DNA from 2 places in the Yoonia phaeophyticola genome. Region 2 is predicted to be linked to the other one. Evidence: riboswitches for the same ligand, from Rfam matches in the RefSeq annotation. Region 2 holds a riboswitch; the other holds the start of a gene.

Region 1 (4,420 bases), 1.7 Mb from region 2:
TGTGCCTCGAGCATTTTGCCCACGAGAGCGCCTTCGATAGCGCGCTTGTTTCGTTCCCGCCAGTCGGCCAAATCTCGATTTTCGGCAAGAGGGAAGTAGACGCAATCGCGCTTCTTGACTCTCATTTCCACTAAAGCAGAGTAGGGTTTGGATGTGTCCATCGGCTCCAAAAAACACAGTGGGTTATCCTCTTCGTCTAAAGGCCGATCAGGAGCTTCAAGCAAATAATCACCTTTCAGCAATGCATCGAATTGTCTGGGGTCACCAAGCACCTCATGTCCAATTTCCCAAGTTGGGCCGCTGGATTTCGTAACGATCTTTATGCTGATTTTTTGTGACAGGTTGTCTTTGTCCTGATCGTCAGACTGCCTTCCGCGCTTACGGCTGACATCCATGCCAACCTTAAGAATTTTATGCGCAACAGCAAGGTTTGCTACCCCCGCAAGTTCTTCCGACGAAGTCGATTTGTGTAAGCTTAGCTTTTCCCGAAAAATTGAAACTTGGTCTTCGGTCAGAGTCTTCTCGTACCGCCCCAGTCGTGCGATCGTACAATTGCTGAGGACTAAGTCGATGATAATTCTTCGAAACCGCAACCGGAAACTTACGTCAACATCTTCAATAAATTCTTGTTCGCCAGCAGAAACTACCAAGTTCAATGGTGAAAGGTTAAAGTTCTCCTGACCTTGATTTGGTAAGAACAGCTCCAAGAAAGCAGCCCGCTCTAATGTGTGAGCGCTAATGGAACGCGAATACTTGGCAGTCAAAGCAATCTCCAAATGGCGAATTTTCGATCCAGCATAATGTCGTTTCAGTCGAGATGCAGAGTTTCCTAGAGCGGGCAACTCGTGGGTGACCCTTTCTCGGCAATAAATTGATTTTTGTTCCATTTTTTGGTAACATTCATACATGACTTGGGCAACGGGGTTGGTCGAGTCTGGTGCCGGGGGCATCCAATTTTTTCCAACGGAAACTCGCAATGGACAGCTTCACGCTTTCCGTGCGCGATCTGAGACGTGCCACTGGTTGGGGCACTCATCGTGCGCGTTCGATCATCTCGCGGCCTTATCGGCTGGCTCATAAACTAACCTCGCCCGGTCCTAAGGGCGGTGGGCGAACTCGCCTATTTCGCTTGCACCGAGCAAGAAATCATGGCGATTACGGGTCATTGCACTTCGAAAGAAGTAACGCGGTACACCCAAAGCGCCAGCCAGCGGAAACGGGCTGAAAGTGCTCTAGCCCGCATGTCTTATCGCTCCGCAAAGGAACGGTAGTAGAACGAAAAAGTCCCACTTTGCATGCGAGTCTATCGGAGTGGGACTTTTCAGATCCGCAACCATCTAAAAACAAAGGATTTTCATAACATGATGGTGCCCGGGGGCGGAATCGAACCACCGACACGAGGATTTTCAATCCACTGCTCTACCCCTGAGCTACCCGGGCATTGGGTTAGCAAGGCTTGCCTTGCTACTGGGTAGCGGCGTTTTAGACGCGCCTGCGAGGGGTGTCCAGAGGGAAGTTCCGGCCTTTTTGTGTTTTTCGGCCGCTGCTAACGCACCGCCAGTCGCAGTGCATTGGAAAATGGGAAAATCCTGCGGGGTCGACGAGAACAGGATCGCGCGCTAGAGCCGCTGCGGGAATGGTGATCAGCAGCGCAATCGGCATCTGTGGTACACAAACGGCGGTTCAAAACCCGTGATCAGAAGTCGGGGCGCAAGATGCATGCCACGCATCGTGGTTTCGGCCGTGCGCAACCACGATCGCGCCGATGATACGCCTTGGTTACCATTCCACCCCGGCTCTCTAGAAGGCCATCAGCCTTCAGCGCAGTATTTCGATGATTGACTGCTCCTGAATTATACGATTTGCTATGCGCCGATGGTTCTCTGACGCCAAAGCGCTGACGAGATGAAAAGGGAACACGGTGAGGCGTAGCCAGTAGGCACCAAATCCGTGACTGCCCCCGCAACTGTGAGCGGAGAGCGACCCCGATATGAGCCACTGGACATTATGTCCGGGAAGGTTCGGGGAAGCAGCGACCCGCAAGTCAGGAGACCTGCCATCACCGTTGCGCAAACGCGCATCGGCATTTCAACACGATGCAGGCGGGGTGTCTGGTCAGGAGCATAAGATGGCACAGCGGTTTCGCCGCCAATGGCACAGTTCTTCCTTCGCCCGTCTGAAAGGCGGAGGGCCGAATGAAGCATCGCATTACAATTTGTACATCCTGTCGTAACAAAGGCACTGCGTGCCGCCCGGGCTATGAGCTGATCACGCGCCTGCGGCAGGCGATTGCAGCCGCCGGGGATGCCATCCCCGAGGATTTTGAAATATCAGGCGTGGCCTGCATGGCGGGCTGTAGTCATCCCTGCACCGTGGCCTATCACGGCACAAAGAAAGCGAGCTATCTTTTCGGGGATATCGATCCGGGCGAAGACATCGACGATCTTGTCACCTTCGCCAGGCAATATGCCTATCTGCAGGATGGCTGGTGTTCCTCGGTGGATCGGCCCGGCAAATTGCACAAATCCACTTTGGCCCGCATCCCCGCTGCAATCATGGCGATTGAAGAAGACGGGGTGCGCGCGTCGTGAGTGCGGCTGCCCTCTCTGTCCGGGACCTGTCCTGGTCGCCCGGGCGCGGGACCGACACGCTTTTGCACCCCACCAGTTTTACGCTGGGTGCTGGGCGGGTGCTGGGCATTGTCGGGCCCAATGGAGCGGGCAAAACCACCCTGCTGCGATTGCTCTACCGGTTTAACCGCCCGTTGACAGGGCAGGTCTGTCTTGACGATACCGATATCTGGGGCCTCTCGGCACGCGCCGTCGCCCAGCAAATCGCGGCGGTCTTGCAGGAACAGCCCAGTGATTTTGCCCTGACAATCGGTGAAATCGTCGCTTTGGGACGCACGCCGTACCGACGCGGCTTCGCGGGAAACACAGGGTCCCGTGACCAAGAGATTATCGACCAGGCCCTGGCGCGGCTTGATCTGCATGGGTTGGCAAACCGCCATCTGGGCACTTTGTCAGGGGGCGAGCGTCAGCGCGTCATGGTCGCCCGCGCCCTTGCGCAAGAACCGCGCCTCTTGATCCTTGATGAGCCGACCAATCACCTTGATATCCGTCATCAGCTTGAGGTGCTGGACCTGATCCGAAACCTGCCGCTGACGATTGTCACATCCTTGCATGATCTGAACCTCGCGGCGGGGGTCTGTGATGACATTCTGCTGCTGCGCGCCGGGGAAACCATCGGCTTTGGGCCGCCTGATCAGGTGCTGTCCGAGGCCGCCGTCTCGGACGCTTTCCAAGTCACAGCACGCCGCGAACGCCTTGCGCCCAGCAATGCGGGCCATCTCACCTTCCATCTTCCAAACAAGGAACCACACATATGAAAAAGGCACTCCTTTCCTCTGCTGCGCTGATCCTCGCAGCCGGGGCTGCCATGGCCGAAACCACCGTTCAAAGCTGTGACCGAACGGTCACCTTCGACGCCCCGCCGGAGCGGGCGATCTCAAACGATGTGAACCTGACCGAAATGATGCTGGTGCTGGGTCTTGCGGACCGGATGGTTGGCTACACGGGCATTTCGGGTTGGAACAAGCTCGATGCTGAAATGACCGCCGGTGTTGCCGAGCTGCCGGAACTATCCGCCCAATACCCCTCAAAAGAGGTGCTGGTCGGCGCTGACGCCGATTTCTTTTTCGCAGGCTGGAACTACGGGATGAAGGTCGGTGGCGAAGTCACGCCCGCGACATTGGACCCCTTCGGCATCCAGGTCTATGAGCTGACCGAATCCTGCATCCACATCATGGACAAGCAAAAGGCCAGCATCGAAGACATGTATGCGGACCTGATGAACCTTGGCACGATCTTTGATGTGCAAGACACAGCAGCCGCGCTGGTGGATAGCTACCGCGCCGAACTTGCCGCCTTCACAGGCGATCTGGAAACCGGTGATCCCTTGCGCGTCTTTGTCTATGACAGCGGCGAAGACACACCCTTCACCGCCGGGCGCTACGGGATGCCCACGGCGCTGATTGAGGCGGCAGGCGGCGTCAATATCATGGATGATTTCGAAAAAAGCTGGGCTACTGTCACCTGGGAAGAGGTTGTTGAGCGCAACCCCGAGGTCATCGTGATCGTCAATTACGGCGAGGTCACCGCCGCACAAAAACGCGATTTCATGATGTCCAACCCGGCCTTTGCGGGCCTTGATGCGATCAAGAACGACCGTTTCGTGACGCTGGAATATGTCGAAGCCACACCGGGGCCGCGCAATATCGAGGCGATCAAAACCCTGGCAGAAGCCTTCTGGGCCGAATGACATGATGGGCGGGATCAAAAGTTTCAACAAAACCCTCGCCCTTGTACTGGGGGCGCTGGCCCTGCTTTTGGTCTCGCTTTCATTTGCGATCTCGGTCGGG
Region 2 (4,420 bases):
GAGCAGATTGGTGCAATTCTCTGGCCCACCTTCGACCAAATAGGACCACAGGCGATCGTAATCCTCTTCGGGAATTGTCGAAAGCGCGCGTAGTTCGGGATCAGGTTTGTCATCGCCGGGCAGCGCCGCAAAGGGGATGCCCGCCGCATGCAGCCGCGCCGAATATTGCGTGAGCCCGTATTTCCAATAGCCCGCGCCGCCAAGGATGCGCGCGATCACCAGCCGTGATTTTGTGGCGCAATTGTCCAGATGCAGATCGACGGACATCGGGTGCGTCAGATGCATCATATTGGCCAGCCGCAGACTGGGTGGGTCGGTCATTTCGGACCGTGCGGCCGAGAGCGCCGCAAGCTCGGTATCGGCGGCGGAGATGATCACCAGATCGGCGGGCGTTTGGGCCAGATCGACCGGCTCATTGCCGTCGCTGATGGCCCCGGGGGTGGCGGCGAGCAGATGCATGTCAGGTCGAGGCCCCGGATCGGGGTCCAGGGCAGGCGCAACCGGGGATCACAGGGGTTTCTCCATGAAGATCGAGCTGTTCGCTTCGACATAATCGCCAAAGACGCCGCATTCGGTGAACCCGTGCCGTTTGTAAAGCTTATGCGCGGCATGGAGGAGGTTGCCGGTTTCGAGCTTTATGATGCTTGCCCCCTCGTCGCGCGCGGTATCCTCAAGCTGGCGCATGAGCGCGTCTGCGATCCCTTTGCCGCGCGCGGCCTCATCGACGAACATTGATTTGATTTCGGCATAGCCGGTTTTGAGCGCGATGGCCCCGGTGCCCAGGATCTGATCGCCTTCGCGTGCGGTGAAGAAATGGATGTGATCGGCAACCAGATCGTCGATTTCCAGATAGAAATTGTCTTCGGGCGGAAAGAGGCTTTGCATCAGCGCGTGGCTTTGCTGCAATAGCGCGGTGGCCTGCGGGTGATGCGGATCTGTCCGTTCGACGATGATCATGCTTGCAAGGCAGCGCTGATGGCGGCGTGATCCAGCCCGGCCTCGCCGATGACGACCAGCTTTGTTGCGCGGGGAGTATCGCCAAAGGGCTGGTCGAAATACGTGTCGATGCGCGGACCGACCGCCTGCAAGGTCAGCCGCATAGGTTTGCCCGCAACGGCGATAAAGCCTTTGAGTCGCAGGATGCCATGGTCGTTGATCACTTTGGCCACTTGGGCAGTGAAGGCATCTGCATCTTCGATTTCGCCGCGTCCGACAACGAAGCTTTCGAAATCATCATGGTCATGATCGTGATGGTGATGATCATGGTCGTCTTCATCATCATGGTGGTAATGATGGTGGTGTTCATGCCGCGCGGCCATGTCCGTTTCGGCACCGATCCCCTGACCCAGAAGAACGTCAACGGGCAGCGCGCCCATGGCGGCTTTGACCACCTGAACCCCGTCGCGGGCGTCTGATTTGAGCTGGCCAGTCAGCGTTGTCGCCTCATCGGCGCTGAGCAGGTCGGTTTTGTTCACGACGATCATATCGGCGCAGGCCACCTGATCTTCGAAAAGCTCGGAAAGTGGGGTTTCGTGGTCGAGGTTTTCGTCTTGTGCGCGCTGGGCGTCGACCGCCGCAACATTATGCGCGAATTGCCCATCATGCGCGGCGCGCCCGTCGACCACGGTGACGACGCCATCTACGGTGACTTGGGTCGATATGCCGGGCCAGTTGAACGCCCGCACCAAAGGTTGCGGGAGCGCGAGCCCGGAGGTTTCGATGACGATGTGATCTGGTTTGTCTTCGCGGGCGAGAAGCGTTTCCATTGTGGGGATGAAATCATCGGCCACGGTGCAGCAGATGCAGCCGTTGGAGAGCTCAACGATATCGTCTTCGGTGCAGGTTTCGATCCCGCAGCCTTTGAGAATGTCGCCATCGACCCCAAGATCGCCGAATTCATTGATGATCAGCGCGATCTTTTTGCCTTGGGCGTTTTGCAGCATGTGGCGGATAAGTGTGGTTTTTCCGGCGCCTAGAAAGCCGGTGACAACGGTGGCTGGGATTTTTGCGGGCATGGTGGTCTCTTTGATCTGGCTGTTTCCAAATGGAATGCCGGCCCTGCGGGGCCGCCATACGACAAGATTGGTTTGGCGCGTCAGGTGATGTTCGGATGCAGCCAAATGGCTGGAATGCGGGCGCGGTCTGGCATCGGATCCGATTTGCTGCCGTGTGCGGTATCGGGTGTTCTACACATCTGTTCCTCCTGTGCCGCCAACCCCGACGGCAAGTTGCATTGTTCTTGTATGGCTGGTCTCCTGGCTTGCGCGTCGCTGCGGGTTGCGGCCTTCCCGGTGTCCCAGTGGCATTGTCGCAACGCGCTCTGCGCATACAGTCGCGGGGGCGGCTGTGGCTTGGGGCCTCTGATGAAGATCGGCCCTATCCACATTCCCATTTCATCCCCTGTGCTTGGCACGGATCGGGGAACCATATGTGCAAAGGTGTGCGCTTTTGCCATTGGCTCCGTCAAGGCCGAAACCGACAAAATGGCGCGGCGCTGCGCCTTTTGCTGCCTCCGGCGGGAGTATTTTGGGAAATAAGAAGCGGATATCCGCAATATCTTGTGGATAAGTGCGGGGAAATCCCCTTATCTTGTTTGCTTTCGTTGACACGAGCGCGGCCCACAGGACAGTCTTGTTCAACGTCAGGGAATCAAGAGCAGGTAGTCCCCGTGCGATTTAGTAAGCTCCGTTTGAACGGCTTTAAGAGTTTCGTTGATCCGACCGATCTGATCATCGCTGATGGTTTGACCGGTGTTGTCGGTCCCAATGGCTGCGGTAAATCCAATCTGCTGGAAGCCTTGCGCTGGGTCATGGGTGAGAACCGCCATAAGGCGATGCGCGGCGGCAGCATGGAGGACGTGATCTTTGCCGGTGCATCCTCGCGTCCTGCCCGTAACTTTGCCGAAGTGTCTTTGATCATCGACAATGGCGAGCGTCTTGCCCCCGCCGCCTTTAATGATGCAGATAATCTGGAGATCATTCGCCGGATCACCCGTGATGCGGGATCTGCCTATAAGGTAGGCGCAAAAGATGTCCGTGCCCGCGATGTGCAGATGCTGTTCGCTGATGCCTCAACCGGGGCCCATTCGCCTGCGCTGGTCCGGCAGGGGCAGATTTCGGAGTTGATCAACGCCAAGCCCAAGGCCCGCCGCCGTATTCTGGAAGAGGCCGCGGGGATTTCGGGCCTTTATCAGCGCCGCCATGAGGCTGAGTTGAAGCTGAAGGGTGCAGAGACCAACCTGACCCGCGTGGATGACGTGATTGAGCAGCTGGCAGCGCAGCTTGCGCAATTGGCCCGTCAGGCCCGTCAGGCAGCCCGTTATCGCGAGATTGGGGACAAGCTGCGCAAATCGGAAGGCATGCTGCTGTTCCGGCGCTGGAAAGAGGCGGATGAGGCTCTTTTGGCCGCCACAACGCAATTGCGCGAGCGCACGACCGCCGCGGCGCAGGCGGAAAAAGCGGCGCGTGAGGCGTCAAAGGGCCGCCAGATTGCCGAAGACGCTCTGCCGCCCCTGCGCGAGGAAGAGGCGATTGCCGCCGCGGTGTTGCAGCGTCTGCAGGTACAGCGCGATACGCTGAAAGATCAAGAACAGCGCGCGCTTGATATGATCGACACGCTGCGATCCCGGATCGATCAGCTTGGCCGCGATATGGAACGCGAAAGCGGGCTGAACAAGGATGCCGGCGAGACGATTGAACGCCTGGAATGGGAAGCGCGCGAGTTGGAAAAAGCCGGGGAGGGGCATACCGAACGGCTTGAGGCCGCCCATGTGGCAGCGCGCGAAGCAGCGGGTGTTTTGCAAGAACGTGAGGCCGATGCAGCCCAGATGACCGAAGATGTGGCCCGGCTGGCGGCCCGTCACCAATCGGCGCAGCGTCTTGTGGATGATAACCGCACAACCCTGGACAAAAGCGAAGCTGAGGCTGCCCGCGCAAAGACCGCTATGGAAGAGGCGCGCACGGCCCTGACCCAGGCAGAGGCAGATTTTGCCCGTGCTGGCGAGGCTGAGAAAGCAGCCGTTGTTGCGGCTGAGGCGGCAGATAAGGCGCTGACCCAGGCCGAAGCGGCCCGCGCGGACACTCAAGCGCGCGAAAGCGATGCGCGCGGTCTGCGGTCTGAGGCTGAAGGCGAGGCCAATGCGCTGCGCGCCGAGGTGGCCGCGCTGGCCAAATTGGTCGAGCGAGACACGGCCGAAGGCGGGCAGGTGCTTGATCTTTTGCGCGTGCAGGGCGGTTATGAAAAGGCGCTTGGTGCGGCGCTGGCCGATGATCTGCGCGCGCCAGAAGTTGATGCCAGTGCCAAATCGGGCTGGGCGTTATTGCCCGGCTATGCCACGTTGCAGACCTTGCCCGAAGGCGTGATGGCGCTGACAAATTACGTCACCGTGCCCGAGGTTTTGGCCCGCCGGATGAGCCAGGTC

Evidence for each region. A riboswitch is a leader RNA that binds a small molecule or an ion and turns the genes downstream of it on or off. The one in region 2 is predicted to bind cobalamin.
Region 1: another riboswitch for cobalamin. It lies ahead of AABB29_RS13260 (DUF1636 domain-containing protein); the one in region 2 lies ahead of cobW (cobalamin biosynthesis protein CobW).

What each region holds. Positions count from the first base shown of each region.
Region 1 is NZ_CP150951.2:2,617,257-2,621,676, forward strand. It holds gene AABB29_RS13250 (hypothetical protein) at 1-950, opposite strand, end outside; tRNA gene AABB29_RS13255 (tRNA-Phe) at 1,366-1,440, opposite strand; cobalamin riboswitch at 1,860-2,076, shown strand; gene AABB29_RS13260 (DUF1636 domain-containing protein) at 2,196-2,591, shown strand; gene AABB29_RS13265 (ABC transporter ATP-binding protein) at 2,588-3,388, shown strand; gene AABB29_RS13270 (ABC transporter substrate-binding protein) at 3,385-4,320, shown strand; gene AABB29_RS13275 (FecCD family ABC transporter permease) at 4,322-4,420, shown strand, end outside.
Region 2 is NZ_CP150951.2:372,538-376,957, reverse strand. It holds gene cobN (cobaltochelatase subunit CobN) at 1-459, opposite strand, end outside; gene AABB29_RS01970 (GNAT family N-acetyltransferase) at 508-957, opposite strand; gene cobW (cobalamin biosynthesis protein CobW) at 954-2,015, opposite strand; cobalamin riboswitch at 2,228-2,444, opposite strand; gene smc (chromosome segregation protein SMC) at 2,669-4,420, shown strand, end outside.